3 regions of the Ensifer sp. ENS08 genome follow, and region 3 is predicted to be linked to each of the others. Evidence: riboswitches for the same ligand, from Rfam matches in the RefSeq annotation. Region 3 holds a riboswitch; each other region holds the start of a gene.
The links. Region 3 has a riboswitch for thiamine pyrophosphate ahead of thiC (phosphomethylpyrimidine synthase ThiC). Riboswitches for the same ligand answer to the same signal wherever they lie in the genome.

Region 1 (9,547 bases), on a different contig from region 3:
AGCTTTCCGCCTATGCGCTGAACCCGGACATCAAGATCATCGCGCCGTGGCGCGACTGGTCGTTCAAGAGCCGTACCGACCTGCTCGAATTCGCCGAGAAGCACCAGATCCCGGTTGCCAAGGACAAGAAGGGCGAAGCGCCGTTCTCCGTCGACGCCAACCTGCTGCACTCCTCCTCCGAGGGCAAGGTTCTCGAAGACCCGGCACTGGAAGCCCCTGAGTACGTGCACATGCGCACGATCTCGCCGGAAGCCGCTCCCGACCAGGCCACCGTCATCAAGATCGGCTTCGAGCGCGGTGACGCCGTCTCGATCAACGGCGTACGCCTGTCGCCGGCAACCCTGCTTGCCAAGCTCAACGAGTACGGCCGCGACAACGGCATCGGCCGTCTCGACCTCGTCGAGAACCGCTTCGTCGGCATGAAGTCGCGCGGCGTCTACGAGACCCCCGGCGGCACCATCCTGCTCTCCGCGCACCGCGCAATCGAGAGCATCACGCTCGACCGCGGCGCCGCCCACCTCAAGGACGAGCTGATGCCGCGCTACGCCGAGCTGATCTATTACGGCTTCTGGTTCTCACCGGAGCGCGAGATGCTGCAGGCCGCAATCGACAAGAGCCAAGAGCATGTCGAAGGCGAAGTGACGTTGAAGCTCTACAAGGGCAACGTCATGGTCATCGGCCGCGAGAGCGACAAGTCGCTCTACTCCGACAAGCTCGTCACCTTCGAGGACGACCAGGGCGCCTACGACCAGAAGGACGCCGCCGGCTTCATCAAGCTCAACGCGCTGCGCCTGCGCACGCTGGCCGCGCGCAACCGCTAAGACGACGCGTTTTGAAAAAAGAAGCCTCCGCGACCCGTTCGCGGAGGCTTTTTCGTATGCAGGGCGAAGCGGTATCGATGCCGATGTCGCACCAGATTTCTACTCCGCCGCTTCCGAAAGCGGATCCTTGACCGGCACGGCGAGCGGCTGCGAGCGAACGTTGCGGCGATACCAGACATAGCTCAGGATGCAGACGAGGCCGAAGCATGGAATGATCGTGCCGAGCGCCCGCACCGGAGCGCCGACCGCAGCGGCGATCGCGCCACCAAGCAGCCCCGAGCCCATCTGTACGAAACCCATCACTGCCGACGCCGTGCCAGCGATGTCCGGAAACGGCGCCATCGCCGCCGTCATCATATAGGGCATGACGAAGGCGATGCCGAAGGCATAAATCCCGATCGGCAGCATGACCGAGAGGAAGCTCGGCGGCAGCACGTGCATGGTGTAGGCAAGCGCGAGGCTGGCCGCACCGATGAAGACGAGGCCGGCCGGCACCAGCGCCTGCGGCGTGAAACGCCGCATCAGCAGCCGCACCACCACGGTTCCCGAAAAGAAAAGGCCCGACTGCATCAGCATGCCGACGCCGAACTCGGTCGGTGTCAGCCCCACCGCATTGATCAGTACGAAGGGCAGCATGGTCGCCCAGGCATAAAGTGCGCCGACCGCTCCGCCGATCACAAGTGTCGAGGAAACGAAGCGGCTGTCGCTCACCAACCGCCGATAGGCCGCAAGGATGGGCTTCAGGTGGCCCTTGGCCGGATCCGGGGTCGCGGTCTCGGCCATGAAAAACTGCACGGTGAGACAGGCCATGGCGGCAAAGCCGACCATCAGGAAGAAGATCGACTGCCACCCGAAGAGACCGAGCGCCAGGCCGCCAAGCGTCGGGGACACGGCGGGTCCGAGGGCCAGCATCATGCCGATCATGTTCATGATGCGTGCGGCCTCAGTCCCGGTGAACTGGTCGCGCACGATCGCACGCGCCACGGTCATCCCGACGGAGGCGCCGATGCCCTGCACCAGGCGGCCGGCCAAAAGCACCGCGACGGAAGGCGCAAAGGCCGCCATCAGGCTGCCGACGAGGTAGATCGCCATGAAGATCAGCGTCGCGCGGCGGCGACCGATGACATCGGAGAGCGTGCCGGACACCAACTGGGCAAAGGCGAAGCCGGCGAAATAGAGCGACAGCGTCATCTTGATCGCCGCTTCGCTGGAGGAGAAGGCGCGCACCAGTTCAGGCATCGCCGGCGTATACAGCGCCATGGAAACGGGGCCGAGCGCCACCAGGAAGGCACCGATGATGCTTGTGCGCCGCTCGCTCATGCGACGCGTCATGGCGCGGCTCCGACCCGGACTTCGGCCTTCTCCGCTGTCTCCTTACCGGCAAGGCACGGATCGAGCTGACGCAAATTGTCACGCAGGATGCGCAGGTTGGAACAGAGAAGCGCGCGCGCTTCCGAGTCCAGCCCTTCCGTATAGGCATCCATCATTTCGCGAAGACCGGTCATCAGCTCGTTGAACAACGGACCGGCCTTTTCGGTGATGACGACATTCTTGGCGCGGCGATCCGCCGGATCGGGAACGCGGGCGACGAGCCCGTTCGCCTCCAGCCTGTCGAGATAGGCCGACAGCGTCATCGGCTCAATGCCCATGCGTGTGGCGATTTCGGCCTGTTTGATGCCCTCGGTGAGCGCCACCTGGATCAGCGTGCGCGCCTCGCCAGGCGTGATGCCCAGATCCATGGCATTGACCTTGCGGTCGAAGGCCCCGCGCAAGAGGCGCGAGACATCGGTCAGAAGCATTCCAATGGTTTCGGATTCTAGCTTGAAGGGCATCATGATCGTTCACAGGTGATATAATAAGTTTTACTTATCATACCCTGTGAAAACGTTCAACGCGGAAGGCCATCTTTCCCTTGCCAGTTTAACGGTAAAACTTGCAAGGATTCAACGTATTACCTTCGCAATCCCGCGCGGGACCGTCGTTGTTGTGTCTCAGCCCTCAAGCTCCTCGCGCAGCATTTCGAGCTCCAGCCATTCCTCTTCCATGCGAGCGAGGTCGGCACGCAGCTTTTCCAGCTCCTGCGCCAGCTTCGCAAAAGCATTTGGATCTTTTGTGAAAAGATTGGGGTCCGCCATCTTTTCTTCGCGCTTGGCAGCCTCGGCTTCCGCCTTGGCAATCTCTTTCGGCAGGTTTTCGAGCGCGAATTTCTGCTTGTAGGAAAGCTTACCCTTGGCAGCCTTCGGCGCTTCGGCGACAGGGGGCGCCGCCTCGGCCTTGGCCTTTTCCGCCTTCTCGGCCTTGCGCTTCTCCTCGATCGCGCCCTTGCGCTGCGCCATCATGTCGGAATAGCCGCCGGCATACTCGATCCAGCGTCCATCCGGCGCCTCCGGATTGGCCGGCGCAATCGTCGAGGTGACGGTGCGGTCGAGGAAGTCGCGATCGTGGCTGACGAGGATCACCGTTCCGGCAAAACCGGCGACGATCTCCTGCAGGAGGTCGAGCGTCTCGATGTCGAGGTCGTTGGTCGGCTCGTCGAGGATCAGAAGGTTGGTTGCGCGCGCGAGGATGCGCGCCAGCATCAGCCTTGCGCGCTCGCCGCCCGAAAGCTCGCGGATCGGGGTGCGCGCCTGCTCCGGCTGGAACAGGAAGTCCTTCATGTAGCCGGTGACGTGGCGCTGCTCGCCATTGACCAGCAGGTTGTCGCCGCGCCCGTCGGTCAGGTAGTGCGCCAGCGTTTCGTCGAGATTGAGGTCTTCGCGCTTCTGGTCAAGCGTCGCGATTTCCAGATTGGTGCCGAGCTTGACCGTGCCCGTATCCGGCTCGATCTGCCCGGTCAGGATCTTCAGGAGTGTCGTCTTGCCGGCGCCGTTCGGGCCGACCAGACCGATGCGGTCGCCGCGGTGCACGCGGATCGAGAACGGCGCGACGATGGTGCGCTCGCCATAGGCCTTGGTGACCTTCTCCGCCTCGATCACCAGCTTGCCCGATTCCTTGGCGTCGGCGGCCGTCGCCTGTACCGTTCCCTGCGGCCCCTTGTGGCCGCGATAGGTCGCCCGCATGGTCTGCAGCTCACCGAGGCGGCGCATGTTGCGCTTGCGCCGTGCGGTCACGCCGTAGCGCAGCCAATGTTCCTCGCGCTCGATCGCCTTGCCGAGCTTGTGCTGCTCCAGCTCCTCGGCCTCCAGCACCTCGTCGCGCCAGGCCTCGAAATGGGCAAAGCCGCGGTCGAGCCGCCGCGACTGGCCACGGTCGAGCCAGACGGTCGCGGTCGAGACCTTCTCCAGGAAGCGCCGGTCGTGCGAGATCAGAACGAGCGCCGAACGGCTGCGGATCAGTTCGTCTTCCAGCCATTCGATCGTCGGCAGGTCGAGATGGTTGGTCGGCTCGTCGAGCAGCAGGATATCCGGCTCCGGCGCCATGACGCGGGCAAGCGCCGCGCGACGCGCCTCGCCGCCCGAAAGGCGCTTCGGGTCTTCCTCGCCGGTCAACCCCAGGTGCTGCAGCAGATAGGCGACGCGATAGGGATCGTCACTCGGGCCGAGTCCTGCCTCGGCATAGGCCTGCACGGTGTCGTAGCCGTCGAAATCCGGCGCCTGGTGCAGATAGCGGATGGTCGCGGAGGGATGGCGGAAGATTTCGCCCGACTGCGCCTCGGCCAGACCCGCGGCAATCTTCATTAGCGTCGACTTGCCCGAGCCGTTGCGGCCGACCAGACAGATGCGGTCACCCGGTTCGACTTGAAAATTGGCGCCGGCTAGCAGCGGCGCGCCGCCGAAGGTGAGGAAGATGTCGTCGAGTTTCAGAATGGGAGGCGCCAAGGCTCAGGCTCCGGAAAGATCATAGGGGCGGGCGAGCACAATGGCGCGACCGCTCTGGAGAGTGAAGCGAAGGGGACCCTCCGCAACGTTGGAAACGGTTCGGGACGAGCCGAACGGCAAGGTGAAATCGTCGAGCGGATAGCGCGCATTGACGATCGAAAGACCGGTAAGCTCGGTCAACCCGAGCACCGAGAAGAGGCAGCCCTTGGGTAGGTCGAGGTCGAGCGAGCCGGCCAGCAGCGGATAGGCCTCTTCCTCGCCCGAGGTCATCAACACGGAAAGGCCACGCTCGGCAAGGGCGACGGCATGCAGCAGGTGCATGAAGGCGTGATCGCTGCGGGTACCGCCGAGGGCGCCGGCGAAAATCAGGCGATCGGCTCCACGCGACAACGCCGCCTCGACCGCGATCTCCCCGTCCGTCGCGGCCTTCGCCGCCGGATAGGGCTCGCGCGGGACGGAGGCGTAGTCCGCAAGGAGGGCTTCCTCGGTCGAGTCGAAATCACCGACCCAGACATCCGGCACGATGCCGAGCAATCGGGCATGGCGCATGCCGCCGTCAGCCGCAATGAAGCGACTTGCGGCCAGCTGGTGAGCCAGCCGGTCGGTCAGCGAAAGGGCGCCGCCAAGCAGAATGGTGAAGGTCGATCGAGCCATGGCAAAGCCCATAGCGCAAAGGACCGCCGAAGGAAAACGAAGAAAACCGTCGACCGAGCGGTTCTCGATATTTTGGTCAGACCGTCAATGCCCCTCGGGCACCGGATCGGGGAAAAGCATGCCGGCATAAATGCCGGGAGTCGAATCCGGAATTTCGACGGCGCCGGCCACCCGCTCGTAGAACTTCGCCGGCCCGACGCCGCCGATAATCGCGTAGCCATAGCCGGCCTCGCGCATCGCCGTGAGGCTTGCAAGCAGCAGCGCCTCTCCGATCCCCTGTCCGCGCATGCTTTCGTCGACACCGGTCGGACCGAAGAAGCCGAGTGCCGTTACGTCGTGGCAGGAAAAGCCGACGATCTTTTCGTCATGGACCGCGACGTGCATGCGCGTCGGGGTGGAGGAAAAGGCGGCTTCCGCCTCGCCCGCCCATCCGGCACCGAAAGTCTTTTCAATCCAGGAAACGACCAGGCGGCGCTCCGGCGCCATGGCGCGGCGAATGCTGATGCCAAGGCCAAGCTTCGACTGAGGTTCAGCCGGCAGGGCATAAAGTCGAACAAGCATATCGGGCATGACATTTCCTCCTCGCTGCCGTTGTGTAGCGCAGTTGGCGGCATACGCAAACACGAGCCATTGTGCTGGCCAGGCGTCCCCTTGCTTCGCCGTAAACATCGCTTGCCATGGGACCGAGGCAGCGGTAAATCTCTTGCCGCTCTAACGGGGTGCCTCCCGACCGCATTGCGGCCGGAGGCTGAGAGGCGTCAAAACGCCAACCCGCGGAACCTGATCCGGCTCATACCGGCGGAGGGATTAGACGCGATCGGATCGATACGCCCTTTTCCCATGCAACAACGAACTTTGGGAGAGAGGTCCTCGCCATGTGCAATTCATCGCAACTTAAATTCTTTAGCCGGCTAGCCCTTGCGACGGCCGCAAGCCTTGTTTTCTCCGGCGCCGCGACCGCCGCCGACAAGACGCTGACGGTGTACACCTATGAGAGCTTCATCACCGAATGGGGCCCGGGCGCCAAGGTCGCAGAAGCCTTCGAGAAGACCTGCGAATGCAAGGTCAACTATGTCGGCGTGGCCGACGGCGTCGAGTTGCTCACCCGCCTGAAGCTCGAAGGCGAGGCCTCCAAGGCCGACATCGTGCTTGGTCTCGACACCAACCTCGTTGCGGAAGCCAAGGCAACGGGCTTCTTCGCGCCGCACGGCGTCGAGGCAACCGGCGTCACCGTTCCCGGCAACTTCTCCGACGACACGTTCCTGCCCTATGACTACGGCCACTTCGCCGTCGTCTACGACACCGAAACGCTGAAGACGCCGCCGAAGAGCCTAAAGGAGCTGGTAGAAGGCGATCCGTCGCAGAAGATCGTCATCGAGGATCCGCGAACGTCGACGCCGGGCCTCGGCCTCCTGCTCTGGGTCAAGGCCGTCTATGGCGATGAGGCGGGTGCCGCCTGGACGAAGCTGAAGGACCGCGTTCTGACCGTCACCCCCGGCTGGTCGGAAGCCTATGGCCTCTTCACCAAGGGCGAGGCGCCGATGGTGCTGTCCTACACCACGTCGCCGGCCTACCACATGGTCGCGGAAAACACCGAGCGCTACCAGGCCGCTGCCTTCTCCGAAGGGCACTACATCCAGATCGAAGTCGCCGGCATGACCAAGAACGCCAAGGAGCCGGAACTGGCAAAGCAGTTCCTCGCCTTCATGACCGGTCCGGACTTCCAGTCGATCATCCCGACGACGAACTGGATGATGCCGGTCGCAGCCACCAAGGAGCCGCTGCCGGACGCCTTCAACAAGCTGGTCAAGCCGGAAAACACCTTCCTCCTGCCCTCGGAGGAAGTCGCCAAGAACCGCAAGGCCTGGATCGACGAATGGCTTGCCGCCATGAGCAAGAACTGAGGCCGGATTGTTCGCACTGCGCGAAAATCGCATGACAGTGGTCGCCGGGGCAGCCTGCCTCGGCGTCTTCGTACTTTTCGTCGGTCTTGCGATCGTCGCCTTGCTGAGCCAGACGGGCGGCGCGAGCGACGATGCGCTGTTCGACGCCTACATCTGGCGCGTCACCCGCTTCACGCTGCTGCAGGCGACCCTCTCGACGTTGCTGTCGGTGCTCTTTGCCATCCCCGTCGCCCGGGCGCTGGCGCGACGGCCGCAGTTCCCCGGCCGCATCTGGCTGCTGCGCTTGATGGCGCTGCCACTCGGACTGCCGGTTCTGGTTGGCGCACTCGGGCTGATCGAGATCTGGGGGCGGCAGGGTTTCCTCAATTCCGGCCTGCGCTGGCTCGGCCTCGCGCAGCCCGTCAGCATTTACGGCCTCTTCGGTATCCTGCTCGCCCACGTCTTCTTCAACATGCCGCTTGCGGCGCGCCTGTTCCTGGCCGGGCTCGAGCGCATCCCCGCCGAATACTGGCGCAGCGCCGCCAATCTCGGCATGCCGTCACCGGCACTCTTTCGCTTCATCGAATGGCCCGTCCTGCGCGGCCTCCTACCGGGTGCCGCCGGCCTCGTCTTCATGCTCTGCGCCACCAGCTTCACCCTCGTGCTGACGCTCGGTGGCGGGCCTGCGGCCAGCACAATCGAAGTGGCGATCTACCAGGCGCTGCGTTTCGATTTCGATCCGCCGCGCGCGATCGCGCTGTCAGCCCTGCAGATCGCCATGACCGGCCTGCTGCTGCTCCTGCTTCGTCATCTGGCGACCGAGCCGGAAGAGGGCATGACCGGTGGCCGCACTGTGCGCCGTTTCGATGGCGCGTCAAGGATCGCACGCCTGAGTGATGGCACCTGGATCACGCTTGCCTTTCTGTTTCTCGGCGCGCCGCTGGTCGCGGTTCTCATCTCCGGACTCGAAGCCGATCTGCTGAAGCTCGCCCGCGATCCGGCGGTGCACCGGGCGCTGCGGACGAGTGCGGCAATCGCGCTCGCCTCGGCACTCGCCTCCGTCACCATGGCAGCCGTGATGATCCGGGCGGCGGCAACCGCCACCGCGCCGCGTCACGCGACGTCGCTCTCCCGCGGCTTTGCCGGTGCCATCGGTGCCAGCACCTCGCTGATCCTCTTGGTGCCGCCGGTGGTGCTCGGCGCCGGATGGTTTCTGCTTTTGCGTCCCTTCGGTGACGTCGCGCGCTTTGCACCTGCCATCGTCGTTGCGATCAACGCGCTGATGGCGCTGCCCTTCATCCACCGCATCCTCGCGCCGGCAATGGCGACCCATGCGGCACGGTCCGAACGGCTGACGGCAAGCCTTGGCATTCGTGGTTTTGATCGTCTGCGATGGATCGACTTTCCGGCGCTGCGCAAGCCGCTATTGATGGCCCTTTCCTTCGCCATGGCGCTGTCGCTCGGCGACCTCGGCGCCGTCGCTCTCTTCGGCAGCCAAGACATGGTGACGCTGCCGTGGCTGCTCTATAGCCGTATGGGCAGCTACCGCACCGCCGACGCCGCCGGTCTCGCCCTTTTCCTCGGGCTTCTCTGCCTGATATTCACCATCCTCGGCACGGCCAATGACAGCCGGCCGGAAGGACGCAAAGCATGATCGATCCCGTTCCCGCGATAGAGTTGCGCGATGTCGAGGTCCGCTTCGAAACGGCCAAGCTCACCTTCGATTGCACCATCGCCAAGGGGGGCATCGTCGCTGTCGCCGGTGCCTCGGGCTCCGGCAAATCGACGCTGCTCCACCTCATTGCCGGGTTCGAGGATCCCGATCGCGGCGAGGTGCGCATTCTCGGCGAGAACGTTGCCGATCGGGCGCCGTCGGAACGGCCGGTCTCGATGATCTTCCAGGACAACAACCTCTTCGCCCATCTCGACGTCGCGACCAACATCGGCCTCGGCATCGACCCGGCGCTTCGGCTGAGCGCAACCGACCGCGAGAAGATTGAAGACGCGCTCCGCCGCGTCGGGCTCGAAGGCTTCGGGAAAAGGCTGCCGCCGACGCTTTCAGGCGGCGAGCGCCAGCGCGTCGCCCTCGCCCGCGCGCTTGTGCGAAAGCGCCCCCTGCTGCTGCTCGACGAGCCCTTCGCAGCGCTTGATCCCGGCATGCGCGCCGGCATGCGCACGCTCCTGCGGGAACTGCACGAGGAGGAAGGCAACACGATCCTGGTGATCACACACCATCCCGAAGACGTGAAGGCCCTGGCCGACGGCGTGCTTTTTCTCGACCAGGGGCGTATCATCGCAAACGACACCCTCGACCGCTTCCTGGCGCGGCGGGACAATGCGGCGATCGACCGCTTTCTCGGCAATACTTGAA
Region 2 (9,547 bases), on a different contig from region 3:
TTGTCAGGGCCGACGAAGGCCAGATCGACGCCGGCATCCTTCTTTGCCTGCTCGTCGAGCGAAACGTCGAAATTGATGACGACAATGCCCGCATCCATCGCCTTCTTCAGCGGCGCGACCATGGCGCGGGAGTCGGCCGGCGCAATCACGATCGCATCGACGCCCTGGGTAATGAAGTTCTCGACGCCATTCAGCTGGCTCTCGAAATCGGTCTCGTTCTGCATGCCGATGGCTTTAAGCTCGTAGTCGCCACGCTTCTGCGCATGTGCTTCGGCGCCTTCCAGCATGTTCTTGAAGAAGTCGTTTGCAAGCGACTTCATGACGAGGCCGACGACGGGTTTATCGGCAGCCATGGCAAGTGTCGGCAATGCGGTGGCAACGGTAAGTGCGACGATAGACGCATACAGGGAAAATTTCATGGGTTCTCCTCCGGTGAAAAGATGGTCCTCCAACCATCAATGAAACGTTTCATCACATGAACATGCGTGGCCCGCTTCGACCTTTAGAAGATAGAAAGGCGGTATCGCTGTCAATATGAAACGTTTCATCGCTGAGAAATTTGTGCTGGAAGCCGCTACCGGTTCGCGGCATTCTCTGATCTAAGAGGAAGGCCAGCTGCCGTCGGGCGGACCCGCGGTCGCTGGCGTAAGACTTTGATCCGTTGCATGATTTTTCCCTCCTGATCGATGCAGCGAACGTGATAGGGAGCCGACCGTTTGAACCCGACGATCAAGGATGTTGCCCAGCGCGCCGGGGTGTCCGTCGGCACGGTTTCGCGTGTGCTTGCCAAGAACAAGACGGTGAGCGAGGACATCAGGGCAAAGGTCGAAGCGACGATCGACGCGATCGGCTACCGACCGAACATTCTCGGTCGCAGCCTCCGGCTCGCCAAGACCGACATTATCGGCCTGGTCGTGCCTGACATCACCAACCCCTTCTTTGCCGAGCTTGCCAAACAGGTGGAGATGTTGGCTTCCGCCGAGGGCTACTCGGTGCTGCTTGCCAACACCCATGACGACCCGGACGCCGAGAAGCAGCAGATTGAAACCCTGCTCGGACGGTTGCCGGCCGGGCTGATCCTCGTTCCCGTCAGCAACAGCCTCGTCGATGGATTGGCGTCGCGCACGCGCACGGTGACCGTCGACCGGCCCTTGAGCGGCCATGCGCTCGTGTCCGTCGACAATCGTCAGGGCGGTTATCTCGCCGCGGACCACCTGCTTTCGCTCGGCCATCGTCGGCTTGGCTATATCAGCGGTCCCGGCACGACCGAAGTCTCCGGCGAGCGCCGCGGCGGTTTCGTTCAACGGCTCGAGGAATTCCGGAAAAGCCACCCAGGCGACTACGTTCCGCCGCAGATCGTCGAGGGGCACTTCGACTACCGCTCAGGTGAAGAACTTGGTAAGCAGCTGCTGACGCAACCCGTAGCAAGTCGCCCGACGGCGATCGCCACCGCCAGCGACCAGCAGGCAATCGGCTTGCTGCGCGCCGCCGACGACATGGGGCTTCGGGTCCCGAACGACCTTTCGATCGTCGGCTTCGACGACATTCCTCTGGCTTCGCTGGTGCTGCCGCGGCTCACCACCATTCGCCAGCCGATCGACGAGATCGCCCGGCTGGCACTCGAAGGCGTGCTCGGCAGCCATGCGCTGCAGGAGGAATACAAGCTGCAGCCAATGCTGATGAAACGCGGCTCTTGCGCCGCGCCCTCAACACCCTGACATCACGGCGCGCGCCCCAGGTTACGCGGCGTGGCTGCCGTCGACACGTCATCAGATCGCGAGCACTGCCGCCCCTCCCGCAAGCCCCGCGCCGGCCGCCGTCAGCAACAGCTTTTCGCCGGAGACGAAGGGTTTTTCTCGGTGCGCCAGCGATAGCGACAGCGGGATGGTCGCGGCCGACGAATTGCCGTAGTCCGAGATCGTGCGCACCGTTTTCGACGGCGCGATGCCGAGACGATCGCAGACGGCGTCGAAAATGCGGGCATTGGCCTGATGCGGCACGAAGCGGCTGATGTCCGAGGCCACGCAGCCGGCGGCGTCCATGGCGTTCACGGCACAGGCCGTCATCATCTCCACCGCCTGCGCGAACATCTCGCGCCCGTCGCGCATTGTCATCAACAGGTCCTCGGGCCTGGTGTCGGCGGAAAACGGCCTGTTGCCGCCGCCGGCGGCAATCGAGATCAGATCGTAGCGGCTGCCATCGGCGGCAAGGTCAACGCCGACGAGGCCGGTTTGCGGGTCATCGGACGGCGCGACGACGACGGCGCCGGCCGCATCGGCAAAGAGCACGGCGCTCGCCCGCTCGGCCGGATTGATCCTGCGGCTCAAGATGTTGGCCGCCACCACCAGCACCGGCTTTCCCTGAGCCCGCGCGAAACCGTCGGCAAGCGTCAGGGCGTAGAGGAAACCCGAGCAGGCGCCGGCAAGGTCAATCGCACCAGCGTTGGAAAGGCCGAGACGATGGGCGAGCAGGGGTGCTGAAGGCGGCAGCAGGTGATCGGGCGTCGAGGTCGCAAGCAGGACCAGGGCGATATTGGCGGCCGGGGTGCGGGCATCCTCGAGCGCCATTGCGCCCGCCTTTGCTGCAAGCCCCGACAGCGTGTCTTCAGACGCGGCCCAGCGCCGCTCGCGAATGCCGGTGCGGCGCTCGATCCAGCCGGGCTCAAGCCCGAGCGTCGTCTCGATTTCGCCGTTGGCGACACGCCGCTCCGGCACCGCATGGCCGAAACCGACGATCCGGGATGAGCGAACAAGCCTCATAGCTGCCCTGCCCCGAAGAGCGACGCCGCCTCGTCGATCGCGTCATAGGCCCGCCCGAGATCGGCATCGGTGACGCAATAGGGCGGCATCAGGTAGATGACGTTGCCGAGCGGACGGATCAGCAAACCACGCTTGCGGAAAAACGCCCTGAGCTGCGGGCCGACCTCGGCGAGATAGCCGCCGGACGGCACCGTGAGGTCGAGGGCTGTAATGGTGCCGATTTGGCGAACGTCGCCGAAGCGAGGATCATCGGCGAAACGCGCCAGATGTCGACGCTGGCGCGCGACCAAGGTTTCGATACGCGCGCCCACCGGCTCCTGTCTCCAGACGGCGAGATTGGCAAGTGCCGCGGCACAGGCGATCGGGTTGGCCGTGTAGGAACTCGAATGGAAGAAGGTCTTGCGTCGGTCGGCCGAAAGATGCGCCTCGAAGATCTCCGAGGTGCAAAGCGTCGCGGCCAGAGGAAGCGCGCCTCCAGTCAGCCCCTTCGAGGTGCAGAGAATATCGGGCGCGATCCCGGCCTGCTCGCAGGCAAACAGGCAGCCCGTCCGCCCCCAACCGGTCATCACCTCGTCGGCGATCAGCAGGCTGCCATGCCGTTCGGCAATGCGTTTCAGCTCGGACAGCACGGAAGCCGGATAGGTCTTCATGCCACCGGCGCCAAGCAGCAGGGGCTCGATCAACAGGGCGGCAACCTCGCCGGAAGCGCAAGCCTGTTCGAAGGCGTCGAGCGTTGCCTGCTCCCGGCCCGGCTCCGGAAAGGGCAGGCGATCGACGGCGAAGAGCAGCGGCGCGTAGGCGGCATTGAAGACGCCTCTTTCGCCGGCCGACATCGTGCCGATCGTGTCGCCGTGATAGCCATGCTCCAGCACACAGATCCGGCTCCGCGGCTGGCCGCTGTTGTGGAAGAACCCGAGCGCCATCTTCAGCGCGACCTCGACCGCAGTCGAACCGCTATCGGAATAAAACACATGGGCGAGCCCGGGCGGTGCGATCTCGATCAGCCCGCGCGCCAGGTCTTCCGCCGGTCCGTGAGTATATTCGGCGAAGATGATCTGGTCGTAGGTCTCCGTAGCCCTGCGGATCGCCTCCATGATCGTGGGGTGACGGTGGCCGTGGGTGATAACCCACCAAGACGAAATCGCATCGAGGATCGACGTGCCATCTTCGTCGACGAGATAGGCACCCTCGGTGCCGACGATGCGGCGCATCGCCGGTTCGAGGGCATGCTGGGTGAAGGGATACCAGACGGTGGAGCTTTTCATGCCGGCATCCCTCGAAAATCGGCGATGTTGAAATTCTCGGCGAAGGCGTGGCGCAGGCTGTCGGGCGTCAGCGGGTCGAGCCGCGGCAGCCGCCCGAGCCGGCGCACCCCGCCAAGGCGCGCGATGATCGCTTCGCTATCCTCCTGCGCGTCGCCGATGAAGGCGACGCCGAGAACGGGAATGGCGCGGCGGCGCAACGCTTCGAGCGACAAGAGGGTGTGGTTGATCGTGCCGAGCCCGGTGCGAGCGCAGACAACCACCGGGATCTGCCAGCGCGCGAAGACATCGGCAAAGACCGTGTGCTCCGTCAGCGGCACCAGAAGCCCGCCTGCGCCTTCGATCACCAGCGGTCGTTCCACCGCTTGCGGGGAAAGATGCTCCGGGTCGATGGTGACGCCGTCGATCCGTGCTGACAGGTGCGGCGATGCCGGTATTGCGAGCCTGTAGGCTTCGGGCAGGACGCGGTCACACGACAACCGGCCGAGCCGGGCGACGGTCTCGCTGTCGGTTTCTTCGTCGAGCCCTGACTGCACAGGCTTCCAGTAGCAACCGTCGAGCGCATCGGTAAGGGCTGCGGAAAAGATGGTCTTGCCGATGCCGGTATCGGTACCGGTGACCACGATACGGGTTTTCATGGCCGCTCCTTCGCGATCGCGATCTTCAACTGCTGCAGCATCTGCACGATTGCGGCCCGGTCGACGTTGAGGGTGATGGCGATCCGAAGACGCGCGGTGCCTTCCGGCACCGTCGGCGGGCGAATTGCCCTGACATCGTAACCCTCGGCGCGCATACGGGCGGCGATGCGGACCGCTCGGCCGTTATCACCGATCGGGATGGGCAGGATCTGCGAGCCGCTGCCTTCGATGCCGAGCACCTCGGCGAGCGCCCGGTTGGCGAAGGACCTGAGGCCGTCGAATGCGGCGCGGCGTTCCGGCTCGTCGACGAGGGCGGCGAGCGCTTCACGCACCGCGGCCGCGATGAGTGGCGAGGGCGCGGTCGAATAGATGAAATTGCGGGCGCGGTTGACGAGATAATCGCAAAGCACGGCGCTTGCTCCGACCAGTGCGCCGGAAACACCGAGCGCCTTGCCGCAAGTATGCAGCATGACGACGTTCTCCCGGTCCTCCAGCTCAGCGGCGAGACCGCGACCTTCCGGCCCGAAGACGCCGGTCGCGTGCGCCTCGTCGATGACGAGAAAGCCGTCATGCTGCGCGGCAAGCGCTAAGAGGTCGGCGAGCGGCGCCCGATCGCCATCCATCGAATAGAGGCTTTCGACGGCAATCCACGGGCGCCCTGTGCCGCCGGCGCGGCGCCATTGGCCGATGGCATCGGCAAAGGCGTCGATATCGTTGTGCGCTGCCGCAACCGCATCGGCCTTGCTCGCAGCGATGCCTTCATGGGCGCTCGCATGGATCAGGGCATCGTGGACGATGAGGTCGTCGCGCTGCGGCAGCGTCGAAAACAGGGCAGCATTGGCGGCGTAGCCGCTGCCGAAGAAGAGCATTCGTTCCGCGCCGAAGAAGGTGGCCGCTTCCGCCTCAAGCGTCTCGTGTTCTTCGTGATTGCCGCGCAACAGCCGTGAGCCGCCGGAGCCGACCGGCACGCCGCGCGCGATGGCACTCGTTATCGCCGCCTTCAGCCGCGTCGAAGCGGCGAGCGCCAGGTAGTCGTTCGAGGTGAAGTCGAGGCCGCCAGCGGGGGCAAGTGCGCGCCGGCGGCCCTTGCGATCAAGGCCCTCCAGCGTCTTCTCATAGCGCGCAAACAGACCCAGGGTCATTCGGCCGCATCCTGCCTTGCCGCCGGAGCCATCGGCTTCAACCCCAGGCGTCGGAAGAGCGCCGCATCATGGTCCTCGCCGGGATTGTCGGCGGTCAGCAGGGTTTCGCCGACAAAGATCGAATTGGCGCCGGCGAAGAAACCGAGCGCCTGCGTCTCGTCGCTCATGTCGGTCCGGCCGGCCGAAAGCCGGACATGCGATAGCGGCATCAGGATGCGGGCAAGCGCGATGGTGCGGACGAAATCGATCGGATCGACGGGCGCTGCATCGGCCAGCTTCGAGCCCGGGATCGGGATCAGCATGTTGATCGGCACGCTTTCGGGCGGCACCGGCAGATTGGCGAGCGTCACCAGCATGGAGATCCGGTCGTCGGCGGTTTCGCCCATGCCGAGAATGCCACCGGCGCAGACCTTGATGCCGGCATCGCGGACATTCGCGAGCGTCTCCAGCCGGTCGGCAAAGCTGCGGGTGGTGATGATCTCGCCGTAGAAGCGTTCGGAGGTATCGACATTGTGGTTGTAGTAGTCGAGCCCGGCCTCGGCGAGCCGTGCGGACTGGTCCGGCGTCAGCATCCCGAGCGTCATGCAGGTTTCCATGCCAAGCGCCCGCACACCGCCGATCATGGCGACGATCGCGTCCATGTCGCGGTCCTTCGGGCTGCGCCAGGCGGCCCCCATGCAATAGCGCGTCGCACCGCCGTCGCGCGCCTGTCGCGCCTCGGCAAGCACACGCTCGACCTCCATCAGCTTCGATGCCTTGAGCCCGGTCGGATAGTGGGCGGACTGGCTGCAATAGCCGCAATCCTCGGCGCAGCCTCCGGTCTTGATCGAGAGCAGCCTGCTCATCTGGATGGTGTTGGGATCGAACTGCGCACGATGGACCGTGTGTGCGCGGTAGAGCAAATCGTTGAACGGCAAATTATAGATTTTTTCAGCTTCCGCTTGGGTCCAGCGGGATTCGCCCGCGTCACCCGGTGTAAAATTAGCGCCAGTTGATAGGGTTCCGTCCAGCATTTCGGCTCGTCCTCCAGGTCATTGCAAACGCGAAATAGATAGAATCTGATATTATCTATAATTTTATCGACCAACAAAGTTCGCAAGCACCCAGATGGAGAGTTTCTGTTAGAACATACCCTTAAGGTTGTATTTTTGACCGTGAGTGAATCTGGAAACCGCCGAGACGGGGCAACAATCACCAATCAATCGGTCGCAGCTCCCATTTCCGAAATCGGGCGTACCGCACCCGAGAAACAAGGACGCGGCTCGGCTTCTCCGGTGTTTTTCGACCCGCTCCACCCGGTTGCCCTACCTCCTTTCATCACGCCGCCAACGCTTCCGCTTTCTCGTCGCAAAATTATAGATAATTTTTTCGGCAGATGAGATCGCATGGCACACGAATGCTGGCTCTTGACAAAAACCGTCCCGAACGGTCAGCTTGGAGCATTCACCAGGGGTGTCCCGCCAAGGGGCTGAGATTCTGCTATGCGGTTTGCGCGGCGCAGTGACCCGTTGAACCTGATCCAGTTCATACTGGCGTAGGGACGGTGCAGACATCGCTGCCGCAAACGTCGCCTTCACGCGACCATTCAACGGCAAGGCGTCCTTCCCCTTCCTTCGCTCGTGAACTGGGTCTCCACAATCGGAGCCTCGGCATGCACACCGCCAACACCATCCCGCTTCCCTCACGACGGCCCGCCCACGCCTCGCGGGAACACTGAGCCATGCGGATCCTCGTCAAAGGTGCCGGCGTCGCAGGGCTCTGTCTGGCGCATGAACTTAGCGCCCGCGGTGTCGCGGTGACGGTTGTCGAGCAAAAGCCAGGCTTTGCCGGCGCGGCCTCCTGGTTTGCCGGCGGCATGCTGGCACCCTGGTGCGAACGCGAAAGCGCCGAAGAGGTGGTGCTGACGAAGGGCATCGGCGCCATTGACTGGTGGGACGACGCCCTGCCAGGCGAGGTTTCCCGAAACGGCACGCTTGTCGTCGCCCCGCCACGGGATGCGGGCGAACTCAAGCGCTTTGCCTCACGCACCTCCGGCTTCGAATGGCTCGACGCCGCCGCGATCGAACGGCTGGAACCGGCGCTTGCCGGACGTTTCCGCGAGGCGCTGTTTTTTCCCGGTGAGGCGCATCTCGACCCGCGCCGGGCGCTGAGCCGGTTGCGGCAGAAGCTTGTCGATCACGGCGTCACCTTCCTCGATGAGACGAGCGACGATGGCCACCACGATCTCGTCGCCGACTGCGCCGGCGCGGCACGCATCGGCGAAAAGCCGGGCCTGCGGGGCGTGCGCGGTGAAATGCTCTACCTGCAGACAAGCGACGTGGAGCTGTCGCGGCCGGTCAGGCTCATTCATCCCCGCATCCCGCTCTACATCGTGCCGCGCGGCGGCGGCCTCTTCATGTGCGGGGCTACGATGATCGAGACGGATGACGGCGGACCGATCACCGCCCGCTCCCTCATGGAACTGCTGAACGCCGCCTATGCGCTGCATCCGGCCTTCGGCGAAGCGCGCCTCGTCGAAACCGGCGCCGGCGTCCGCCCCGCCTTCGCCAACAACCTGCCGCGCGCCCTGCGCACCGGGCAGACCATCACGATCAACGGACTTTACCGCCATGGCTTCCTGCTTTCGCCGGCCCTGGCGGCGGAAGCAGCCGACCTCGCGCTTGCGCAGGACCTGAAGGGAGATGCCGCATGAGACTGACCGTCAATGGCGAGGATCACGACCTCGCCGTCACCACCCTCACCGAGCTTCTGGCCGCCCTTGATTTCGAAGGCGACTGGCTCGCCACCGCCGTCAACGGCGAACTGGTGCACCGGGCCGACCGTTCGGGTCATGCGCTCAGCGACAGGGACCGGATCGAAATTCTCTCGCCGATGAAAGGAGGCTGAGACATGCTGACGCTTTATGGACAGGACCTGCGCTCACGGTTGTTGCTCGGCACCGCCCGCTACCCCTCCCCCGCCGTTCTGGAAGATGCGGTGCGATCGTCAGGCACTGGGGTCGTCACGGTCTCGCTCCGGCGCGAAACCGCCGGAGGCCGCCAGGGCGGCGCCTTCTTCGAACTGATCCGGGCGCTCGGCGTGCACGTGCTGCCGAACACCGCCGGCTGCCACTCGGTGTCAGAGGCGGTGTTGACGGCCAAGATGGCGCGCGAGGTCTTCGGCACCAACTGGCTGAAACTCGAAGTGATCGGCCACCACGATACGCTGCAGCCCGATGTCTTCGGGCTGGTCGAGGCGGCGCGCATCCTCTCGGCCGAAGGGTTCGAAGTCTTTCCCTACACCACGGATGATCTCGTGGTTGCCGAACGGCTCGTGGAAGCCGGCTGCAAGGTGCTGATGCCCTGGTGCGCGCCGATCGGCAGCGCCATGGGGCCGCAGAACATCCAGGCGCTCAGGGCAATGCGGGCCAGCTTTCCCGATGTGCCGCTGATCGTCGATGCCGGCATCGGCCGGCCCTCGCACGCAACGACGGTGATGGAGTTCGGCTTCGATGCCGTCCTGCTCAACACCGCCGTCGCCGGCGCCGCCAAGCCCGCGCTGATGGCCGCTGCGTTCGCGGGCGCGATCGATGCCGGCCGGCAGGCCTTCGAGGCGGGCATGCTCGAACCGCGCGATTTTGCCGTCCCTTCCACCCCCGTCATCGGAAAGGCGGTGTTTGCGTGAAACTTGACCCCTTCTATCTCATCGTCGACAGCACGGATTGGATCGAGCGGCTGGTGCCGCTCGGCGTCAAGCTGGTGCAGCTA
Region 3 (9,547 bases):
TATCGATGGAGGGCGTCTGCCGCGGCATGCTGCTGATCTCGCGATCCATCGACGCGAAGCTGCGCTTTACCGGGTCCACCTATAGCGGCTCCTATCTCGGCCCCCGCGGCGGCCGCGCCGGGCTCAACGGCACACGACGCGGCGATGCGATCAACCTCACCATTCGATGGGCGAAGGAAGTCAATGGCGACCGCAGTGCCGACCTGACCTTACGCAAGGTCGGCACCAACGGGATGCAGTTGAAGACGATCGACGTCGATCCCGCTTCCGGCAAGCGGATCGTCACGAGCGAGATCAATCTCAAGCGAAAATAGCCTTGGGCCACCATGCCCCCTTCGGACCGGAACCGGGGCGGAGTTGGCGCGTTGCCGGCGCCGTCAGGCTACCGCTGCCACCCGGGCATCGAAATCCGCGGTCCATTGTAGCGACGGCCGCGCGCCACAGCGCTCGACCCAGTCCTTGATGACGGCGCTATCCGGCGTTGCCGCGGGATACCAGGCGAAGGGCGAATGCAAGAGCAGGTCGGCCGCCGAGTAGTGCTCGCCCATCAGATACGGACTGTCCTTCAACGCGTCTTCCAGGCGTGCCGCCATCTCTGTCGGGCCGCGGAAGGTGGCGTCGAAATAGGGATGCGAAACCCCCGCGGCTTGCGCGATCAGCACCGGCTCGACCACACCGGCATACCAGGCAAGCCAGCTGAGATAACGGCCACGCTGCGGATCGCCAGCATGCGGCGCCATCCCCTTTTCCGGGAAGAGGTCGGTCAGGTATTGGATGATCGCAATGGTTTCCCAGAGCACCACACCGTCATGAACGAGCAGCGGCACCTTACCCTCCGGGTGCGGGTTCGCCGGATCCTTTCGACCGCTGCCGTCACCGCGAGTGATGTCGACGATCTCGACTTCCACCTTGTCGAGAGCATCGAGTTCGCGAAGCAGGGTGATGATGCGCGACGAGCGCGAGCGCGGGGCGTGAAAGAGTGTCAGCATAGTCTGGATCCTCGGTTGCGTTTGGCGATGCGGATCTTATACAGTCGGCCAACTGCCAGTTTTCGTCAGTAGGGTTCGTCTATCTTTCATCCATGGCCCGTAGTGATCGTCTGTTCTGCCTGCTCCAGGCGCTGCGCACACTCCCCTCCCCGGTAACGGCGGCCCGCCTTGCCGAGGAAACCGGCGTGTCGTTGCGCTCGCTCTATCGGGACATCGACAGCCTGCGCGCCGCCGGCGCCGTCATCGATGGCGAGCGCGGCTTCGGCTACCGGCTGACGGAGGATATCGCCTTGCCGCCGCAAACCTTTACCCGCCTGGAGATCGAGGCGCTGGTGCTCGGCCTTGCCGAGGTGCAGCACATGGGCGAGCCGGATCTTGCCGCGGCGGCACGCGCCGTCCTTTCCAAGATAACGGCGACACTGCCCGATCGGTTGCAACGCCAGGCGCTTCATGCAGTCTCGCAGGTCTATCGCTTCGACAGGAGAGGGCCGCCAACCGTCGATGTCTCCCTGCTGCGCGAAGCCTCCTGGCAGGAACGCGCCGTCATCATCGGCTATGTGGATGCCTTGGGGCAGCGGACCGACCGGCAGGTTTTGCCGCTTGCCATCGTCTATCTGGAACGGGTTCTGGTGCTTCTCGCCTGGTGCTGCCTTCGAGAAGGTTACCGCAAGTTCCGCGTCGACCGCATCGTCGATATCAGCACGACGGAGGAGAGCTTCCGTCCGCGTCGGGTGCCGATGCTCCGGGAGTTCATCGGCTTCTTGAACGCTGGCGCGCCGGACACATCGAAGATGACGCTGAGCGGCCAATAGCCGCAAACGACGACGCGGCCCGTGTTGCCACGGACCGCGTTCGGACTGCTTTTTTGCAGTCATGCCTTGGGAGGCAAACTCATTCCGCCGGCTGCAAGGCCGGCTGCGGCAGCGCCTCCGGCGCACGGCCGCCAAGGACCGCGGCCATCTGCGCTTCATCCAGTTCGCCTTCCCACTTCGCAACGACGATCGTGGCGACCGCATTGCCGACGAAGTTGGTGAGCGCGCGGCATTCCGACATGAAGCGGTCGATGCCGAGGATCAGCGCCATGCCGGCGACCGGCACCGCCGGGACGACCGAAAGCGTCGCAGCCAGCGTGATGAAACCGGCGCCGGTGATGCCGGCAGCACCCTTGGAGCTCAACATCGCGACGAGAAGCAGCAGCACCTGATCGCCGAGCGACAGCGGGATATCCATCGCCTGGGCGATGAAGAGCGCGGCCAGCGTCATGTAGATGTTGGTGCCGTCGAGGTTGAAGGAATAGCCGGTCGGGATGACCAGACCAACGACCGAGCGCTTGCAGCCGGCCTTTTCCATCTTGCTCATCAGACCCGGAAGAGCGGCTTCCGACGAGGACGTGCCGAGCACCAGGAGCAGTTCTTCCTTGATGTAACGGATCAGCGCAACGATCGAGAAGCCATTGTAGCGGGCGACCGCGCCAAGAACGACGAACACGAAGAGGAAGGACGTGATGTAGAAGGTGCCGATCAGCATCGCCAGGTTGGCGATCGAGCCGACGCCGTATTTGCCGATGGTAAACGCCATCGCGCCAAAGGCGCCGATCGGGGCGGCCTTCATCAGGATGCCGACGAGCTTGAAGACCGGCAGCGTCAGCGCGTGCAGGAAGTCGACGACGGGCTCTGCCTTCTTGCCGACCATGGCAAGCGACAGACCGAAGAGCACGGAGATGAACAACACCTGCAGGATGTCGCCATCGGCAAAGGCGCCGACGAGCGTCGTCGGGATGATGCCCATCAGGAAGCCGGTGATCGTCTGCTCATGCGCCTTTTCGGCATAGGTGGTCACCGCCTTGACGTCGAGCGAGGCCGGATCGATGTGCATGCCGGCGCCCGGCTGGACGACATTGGCGACGATCAGGCCGATGATCAGCGCGAGCGTCGAGAAGGTCAGGAAATAGATCATCGCCTTGCCGGCGACGCGGCCGACCTTGGCAAGATCGGTCATGCCGGCGATGCCGGTCGCGACTGTCAGGAAGATGACCGGCGCGATGATCATCTTGACGAGACGGATGAAGGCGTCGCCGAGCGGCTTCAGCTCGGTGCCGAGCGACGGATAGAAATGGCCGAGCAGGATGCCGGCGGCGATCGCCACCAGAACCTGGACATAGAGATGGCGATAGAAAGGTGTCTTGCCGCGCGGTTCCGCGGATTGTTCGATAATCATGAGATCCTCCACTGGACCCAGTCCGGCGTCATGCCGGGCCTCCCGGGTCAATTTCCGATGCGCGACAGCGCGGGCTGTCATGAGGATGTCATTTGCAACGGTCGTGCCAGTTGGCCGCGGCAGGAACCAAGCCTTTGAATTGATGAGGATGTTTTGTGCAGGCGGCTCGGTGCGCACAAAGAGTTGAGCGGATTTCCGCACAAGCCATCTGGAAGACTGAGCGAAAAAATGCACAATTGGGCCATGTTCAACGCCCTGTCCGCCCCCCTCAATCTGGCAGATCTCGACCAGTCGATGCGCCGCACCTGGCTGGTCTTTGCCGGCCTTGCCGTCGCGCTGCTTGTCGCCGCGCTCCTGCTTGCCGGCGAGTACGGCCGAAGCCAGGCGCTCGAAACTGTCGATGCCCAAAGCCGGATCGATGCCAATCTGAAGGCCTCGCTGCTGCGCGCCGTACTCGAACGCCAACGCTCGACGCCGCTGGTGCTGGCCGACGATGTCGAGGTGATGGCAGCCCTTTCGACCCGCGGCACAGAGGCGCTGCAACGGCTGAACGAGAAGCTGCAGGCGCTGGCGACCAACACGGACGCCGCTGTCATCTACGTGATCGGCCCCGATGGCGTCGCCGTCGCTGCCAGCAACTGGCGCGAGCCGACGAGTTTCGTTGGCAACGACTATGCCTTCCGCGAATATTTCCGCATGGCGATGCGCGACGGCAAGGCCGAGCATTTCGCCATGGGCAACGTCAGCAAGCGGCCGGGCCTCTACATTTCGCGTCGGGTCCAGGGTCCTGACGGCCCGATCGGCGTCGTCGTCGCCAAGCTCGAATTCGACGATGTGGAAGCCGAATGGCTCGCCTCCGGCAAGCCGGTCTACGTCACCGACCGGCGCGGCATCGTGCTGATCACCAGCTTCCCCTCCTGGCGCTTCATGACGACCAGAACAATTCCACGCGACCGCGTCGCCGCCATCCGCGACAGCCTGCAATTTGGCGATGCCTCGCTGCTGCCGCTGCCCTTCCGCGACATCGAGCCGACCAGCGATGGCTCCAGCGAGTTGCGCGCACTGTTGCCGGGCGAAAGCGAACGTCGGTTCCTCCGGGTCGAAACCATGGTTCCGACCACCAGCTGGCGGCTGGAGCAGCTAGCACCGCTCGATGGCGCGATCTCGGCGGCAACCCGCGAGGCCCGGCTGATTGCCCTGGCCCTCCTCGCACCGCTGCTCGCTTTTACCGCGGTCCTCCTGCGCCGCCGCCAGACGCTGGCACTGGTGTCTGCGCGCGATCGCGCCGCGCGCGACGAGCTGGAGACCCGCGTGGCGGAGCGCACACATGACCTCAGCCTTGCCCGCGATCATCTCGAAACGGAGATCGCCGACCACCGGCGTACTGGCGAGAAGCTGCAGGCGGTGCAGCAGGAACTGGTTCAGGCGAACCGGCTGGCGATCCTTGGCCAGGTGGCGGCCGGCGTCGCCCACGAGATCAACCAGCCGGTCGCGACCATCCGCGCCTATGCCGACAACGCCCGCACCTTCCTCGAACGCGGCCAGCAGCAGACCGCGGTCGAGAACCTTGTCAGCATCGCCGAACTGACCGATCGGGTCGGCACCATCACCGACGAACTCAGAAGCTTCGCTCGCAAGGGCCGCTTCGTCGCCGAGCCGACGCCCATGCGCGACGTGATCGAGGGGGCGATGATGTTGCTGCGCAGCCGCTTTGCCGGCCGCATGGATGCGATCGTCATCGACCTGCCGGAAAATGGCCTCAGCGTCCTCGGCAGCCGCATCCGGCTCGAGCAGGTGCTGATCAACCTTTTGCAAAATGCCCTGGAAGCGCTCGGCACGCGCAGCGGCGCCGAGATCCGCGTGCGCTGCGAGGACGGTCCCTCCGGGACGGTTTTGCTCGTCGTTGCCGATAACGGCCCAGGCATTCCCCTGCACATCCACGAGGATCTGTTCACGCCGTTCAACACCTCGAAGGATGAAGGGCTCGGCCTCGGCCTTGCCATCTCCAAGGAGATCGTCGCCGACTATGGCGGCGATATCACCGTCGAAACCAGCGACAGGGGCACCGTCTTCACGGTTCGCCTGAAGAGGGCCTGAGCGATGCAGCCGACCGTCTATCTCGTCGACGACGACAACCATCTGCGAAAGGCGATGACGCAGACGCTGGAACTCGCCGGCCTCGCCGTTACCCCTTTTGCCAGCGCTGCCGAAGCGTTGAAGACGCTGGATGCGAATTTCGACGGCGTCGTCGTCAGCGATATCCGCATGCCGGGCATCGACGGCCTCGCCTTCTTCCGCCGCATCGAAGCTTTCGACGCGGATCTGCCGGTGATCCTGGTGACCGGCCATGGCGATATCCCGATGGCAGTGCAGGCGCTGCAGGATGGCGTCTACGACTTCATCCCCAAACCCTTTGCCGCCGACCGGCTGGTGCAGAGCGTGCATCGCGCGCTGGAAAAACGCCGGCTCGTGATGGAAAACCGCGCGCTGAAACGGGCCGCCGAGACGGCCGGCGACAACCTGCCGCTGATCGGCCAGACGCCGGTCATGGAACGTTTGCGCCAGACGATCCGGCACATTGCCGATACCGATGTCGACGTGCTCGTCGCCGGCGAGACGGGCAGCGGCAAGGAGGTGGTGGCGACGCTGCTCCACAATTGGAGCCGACGCCGCAACGGCAACTTCGTGGCGCTGAATTGCGGGGCGCTGCCCGAAACGGTGATCGAAAGCGAACTCTTCGGCCACGAACAGGGCGCCTTCACCGGCGCCTTGAAGAAGCGCATCGGCCGGATCGAGCATGCGAGCGGCGGCACGCTGTTCCTCGACGAGATCGAGGCGATGCCACCGGCGACTCAGGTGAAGATGCTGCGCGTTCTGGAAGCGCGCGAAATCACGCCGCTTGGCACCAACCAGGTTCGTCCGGTCGATATCCGCGTCATCGCGGCTGCCAAAATCGATCTTGGCGACCCGGCGCAGCGCGGCGATTTCCGGGAAGACCTCTACTTTAGATTGAATGTCGTAACGCTGTCGATCCCGCCGCTGCGCGAACGCCGAGACGATATCCCGCTGCTCTTCTCGCACTTCCTGACCCGGGCGGCCGAGCGCTTCAAGCGCGACGCGCCTGTGGTCACATCGGCCGTGCAGAGACATCTGATGACGCATGCCTGGCCGGGCAATGTGCGCGAGCTCTCGCACTTTGCAGAACGCGTGGCGCTTGGTGTCGAAGGTCCGCTGGGACAGCCGATTGCGCCCGCCGAACAGTCTGGATTTGCGCTCCCGGAACGGCTCGAACGCTACGAGGCGGAGATCCTGAAAGAGGTGTTGCGGGCTCAGCGCGGCGACGTCAAGGCGACGATCGAGGCGCTCGGCATTCCGCGCAAGACCTTCTACGATAAGCTCCAGCGCCACGGCATCAACCGTGCCGATTACGCCGAGCGGGCCGCACCGGAAAAGGCCGGCCGCTAGCGTCAAATCCGAATCCGCAAACACATGCAATAGGTGCATCTTTGTCGGCAGGCGAATTCACGCTTGACGACCCGGGCCGATCGATGGCTATGATCTAGGCATTCACCAGGGGGGTCCCGCAAGGGGCTGAGATTCTGCTGGATGGCCGGATTGCCGGCTGTGGCGCAGTGACCCGTTGAACCTGATCCAGTTCATACTGGCGTAGGGACGGTGCAGATATCGAAGCCAGGATTCCGTGCGTCCAGCATCTGGCGGAGCGTCTTTCATCCTTCCGGCATCAGAACTGGGTCTCCAATTGCAAACTTGGAGCCTTGTCATGAATATTGCCACCAAACCCGCAGCCCTCACGGTCACGCAAGGACCGCTTCCCGCCTCCCGCAAGATCCACAAGCCGGGCGTGCTTCATCCGGATATCCGCGTGCCGATGCGCGAGATTGCGCTCCACCCGACGTCGGGCGAGCAACCGGTTACGGTCTATGATTCCTCCGGCGCCTACACCGCCGACGACGCCGAGATCCGCATCGAGGACGGCCTGCCGCGGCTGCGCCGCAACTGGATCGTCGACCGCGGCGATGTCGAAACCTATGAGGGACGCGTGGTCCGCCCCGAGGACAACGGCTTTGTGAGCGGCGACAGGCTGACACCGACCTTCCCGTTCCAGCATGCGCCGCTGAAGGCCACGGGCGGCCGCGCGGTGACCCAGCTTGCCTATGCCCGCGCCGGCATCATCACGCCGGAAATGGAGTTCGTGGCGATCCGCGAAAATCTCGGCCGCGACGCGGCGCGTGCGAAGGTCCGGGACGGCGAAAGCTTCGGCGCCCACATCCCCGATCACGTGACACCCGAATTCGTGCGCCAGGAAATCGCCAGCGGCCGGGCGATCCTGCCTGCCAACATCAACCACCCGGAATCCGAGCCGATGATCATCGGCCGGAACTTTCTGGTGAAGATCAACGCCAATATCGGCAACTCCGCCGTCACCTCGTCGATGGCGGAAGAGGTCGAAAAGATGGTCTGGGCGACGCGCTGGGGCGCCGACACCGTCATGGACCTTTCGACCGGCCGCAACATCCACAACATCCGCGAATGGATCATCCGCAACTCACCGGTTCCGATCGGCACCGTGCCGCTTTACCAGGCGCTGGAAAAGGTCAACGGCATTGCCGAGGACCTCACCTGGGAAGTCTATCGCGACACGCTGATCGAGCAGGCTGAACAGGGCGTCGACTATTTCACCATCCATGCCGGCGTCCGGCTGCACTACATCCCGCTCACCGTCGATCGCGTCACCGGCATCGTTTCGCGCGGCGGCTCGATCATGGCCAAGTGGTGTCTGCATCACCATCGCGAGAGCTTCCTTTACGAGCATTTCGAGGAAATCTGCGACATCTGCCGCGCCTATGACGTCTCCTTCTCGCTCGGCGACGGCCTGCGCCCCGGCTCGATCGCCGATGCCAACGACGCGGCACAATTCGCCGAACTCGAAACGCTCGGCGAGCTCACCAAGATCGCCTGGGCCAAGGATTGTCAGGTGATGATCGAAGGCCCCGGCCACGTGCCGATGCACAAGATCAAGGAGAACATGGACAAGCAACTCGCCGTCTGCGGCGAGGCGCCGTTCTACACACTCGGACCGCTGACGACGGACATTGCGCCCGGCTACGACCACATCACGTCGGGCATCGGCGCGGCGATGATCGGCTGGTTCGGCACCGCCATGCTCTGCTACGTCACGCCGAAGGAGCATCTCGGTCTTCCCGATCGCAACGACGTCAAGGTCGGCGTCATCACCTACAAGATCGCCGCCCATGCCGCCGATCTCGCCAAGGGCCATCCGGCCGCCCAGGTGCGCGACGACGCGCTATCGCGCGCGCGCTTCGAATTCCGCTGGGAGGACCAGTTCAACCTCTCACTCGACCCGGAGACGGCCCGTAACTTCCACGACGAGACACTGCCGAAGGAAGCGCACAAGGTCGCGCATTTCTGCTCCATGTGCGGCCCGAAATTCTGCTCGATGCGGATCTCGCACGACATCCGCGCAGAAGCGCAGAAGGAAGGCCTGGAGGCAATGGCCGCGAAATACCGCGAGGGCGGCGACCTCTATATGCCGGTGGAAGGGGCGGCTGGCGCGGCCGAGTAGACGACAGAGACTCGTTGAAGGGGCCAGTCACGGCCCCTTCAGTTCACTCAGGGCTCCGCCTCCCGCCTCGGAAGCGGAAGCGGCGATCGCCAAGGCTCTCCTCCTCCGTCATGCTTGGGCTTGAGCCGAGCATGACGGAGGGTGGGAGGCGCGCCAACGACCCCGTTCAATCAACAAACATGCAACGTCCTCTGTCCCTCTCGCGACGCCTCAGCGATGAGGGCGATCATCTGTATGTCGTGGCCGCCGCCAGAGGCCCGCACCTTGCGCTCCGTGTCGCCCGTCCCCCCAATTGCTTGTCCCCACATCGATTGAACGATATGCAAGGCGCACGCAAAAGTCGCTGTCGGCGAAATTCATTCGCAGCGGGCAGCCGAACTGTACCCGCGCAAAAGTCCTGCAGGACGACGCAAGAACGCCGTTTGCACAAGGAGAATGACTTGAGGACATGCCTGTTGAGACTGACGGCCTTGTCCATAGGAGCCCTTGCAGCATTCGGCGGAGATCTGCCGCGCCTCAACGGTGACCGGGGCTTTGCCGGGGGCCTTTCCTGGATTTCCGCTGCCCATGCGGACGACGCCGATGCCGGCGGCACGAATGGTGAAGGTGCCGCGGGCGGCAGCGACCAAGGTAGCGAAAACGTCGGGAGCGGCGGAAGCAACGGCACAGAGGGTGGCGGCGATTGGGGCTCCGGCGATGGTAGCGGCGTGGGCGGCGAGCCCGGCGGGACCGGGGC

Region 1: linked by a shared signal. The riboswitch ahead of thiB (thiamine ABC transporter substrate binding subunit) and the one ahead of thiC (phosphomethylpyrimidine synthase ThiC) in region 3 are both predicted to bind thiamine pyrophosphate.
Region 2: linked by a shared signal. The riboswitch ahead of thiO (glycine oxidase ThiO) and the one ahead of thiC (phosphomethylpyrimidine synthase ThiC) in region 3 are both predicted to bind thiamine pyrophosphate.

Annotation. Positions count from the first base shown of each region.
Region 1 is NZ_JACVBF010000004.1:234,607-244,153, forward strand. It holds gene IB272_RS13185 (argininosuccinate synthase) at 1-821, shown strand, start outside; gene IB272_RS13190 (multidrug effflux MFS transporter) at 921-2,153, opposite strand; gene IB272_RS13195 (MarR family transcriptional regulator) at 2,150-2,653, opposite strand; gene IB272_RS13200 (ABC-F family ATP-binding cassette domain-containing protein) at 2,813-4,639, opposite strand; gene IB272_RS13205 (thiamine diphosphokinase) at 4,643-5,293, opposite strand; gene IB272_RS13210 (GNAT family N-acetyltransferase) at 5,378-5,863, opposite strand; TPP riboswitch at 5,999-6,117, shown strand; gene thiB (thiamine ABC transporter substrate binding subunit) at 6,169-7,197, shown strand; gene thiP (thiamine/thiamine pyrophosphate ABC transporter permease ThiP) at 7,205-8,830, shown strand; gene thiQ (thiamine ABC transporter ATP-binding protein) at 8,827-9,546, shown strand.
Region 2 is NZ_JACVBF010000008.1:12,996-22,542, forward strand. It holds gene IB272_RS18575 (sugar ABC transporter substrate-binding protein) at 1-419, opposite strand, end outside; gene IB272_RS18580 (LacI family DNA-binding transcriptional regulator) at 717-1,718, shown strand; gene IB272_RS18585 (beta-ketoacyl-ACP synthase III) at 1,770-2,759, opposite strand; gene IB272_RS18590 (adenosylmethionine--8-amino-7-oxononanoate transaminase) at 2,756-4,024, opposite strand; gene bioD (dethiobiotin synthase) at 4,021-4,659, opposite strand; gene IB272_RS18600 (8-amino-7-oxononanoate synthase) at 4,656-5,801, opposite strand; gene bioB (biotin synthase BioB) at 5,798-6,814, opposite strand; TPP riboswitch at 7,240-7,360, shown strand; gene thiO (glycine oxidase ThiO) at 7,522-8,493, shown strand; gene thiS (sulfur carrier protein ThiS) at 8,490-8,687, shown strand; gene IB272_RS18620 (thiazole synthase) at 8,691-9,464, shown strand; gene IB272_RS18625 (thiamine phosphate synthase) at 9,461-9,547, shown strand, end outside.
Region 3 is NZ_JACVBF010000011.1:118,101-127,647, reverse strand. It holds gene IB272_RS22190 (hypothetical protein) at 1-314, shown strand, start outside; gene IB272_RS22185 (glutathione S-transferase family protein) at 378-989, opposite strand; gene IB272_RS22180 (YafY family protein) at 1,082-1,801, shown strand; gene IB272_RS22175 (dicarboxylate/amino acid:cation symporter) at 1,881-3,206, opposite strand; gene IB272_RS22170 (ATP-binding protein) at 3,450-5,303, shown strand; gene IB272_RS22165 (sigma-54 dependent transcriptional regulator) at 5,307-6,671, shown strand; TPP riboswitch at 6,769-6,897, shown strand; gene thiC (phosphomethylpyrimidine synthase ThiC) at 6,988-8,811, shown strand; gene IB272_RS35400 (hypothetical protein) at 9,267-9,547, shown strand, end outside.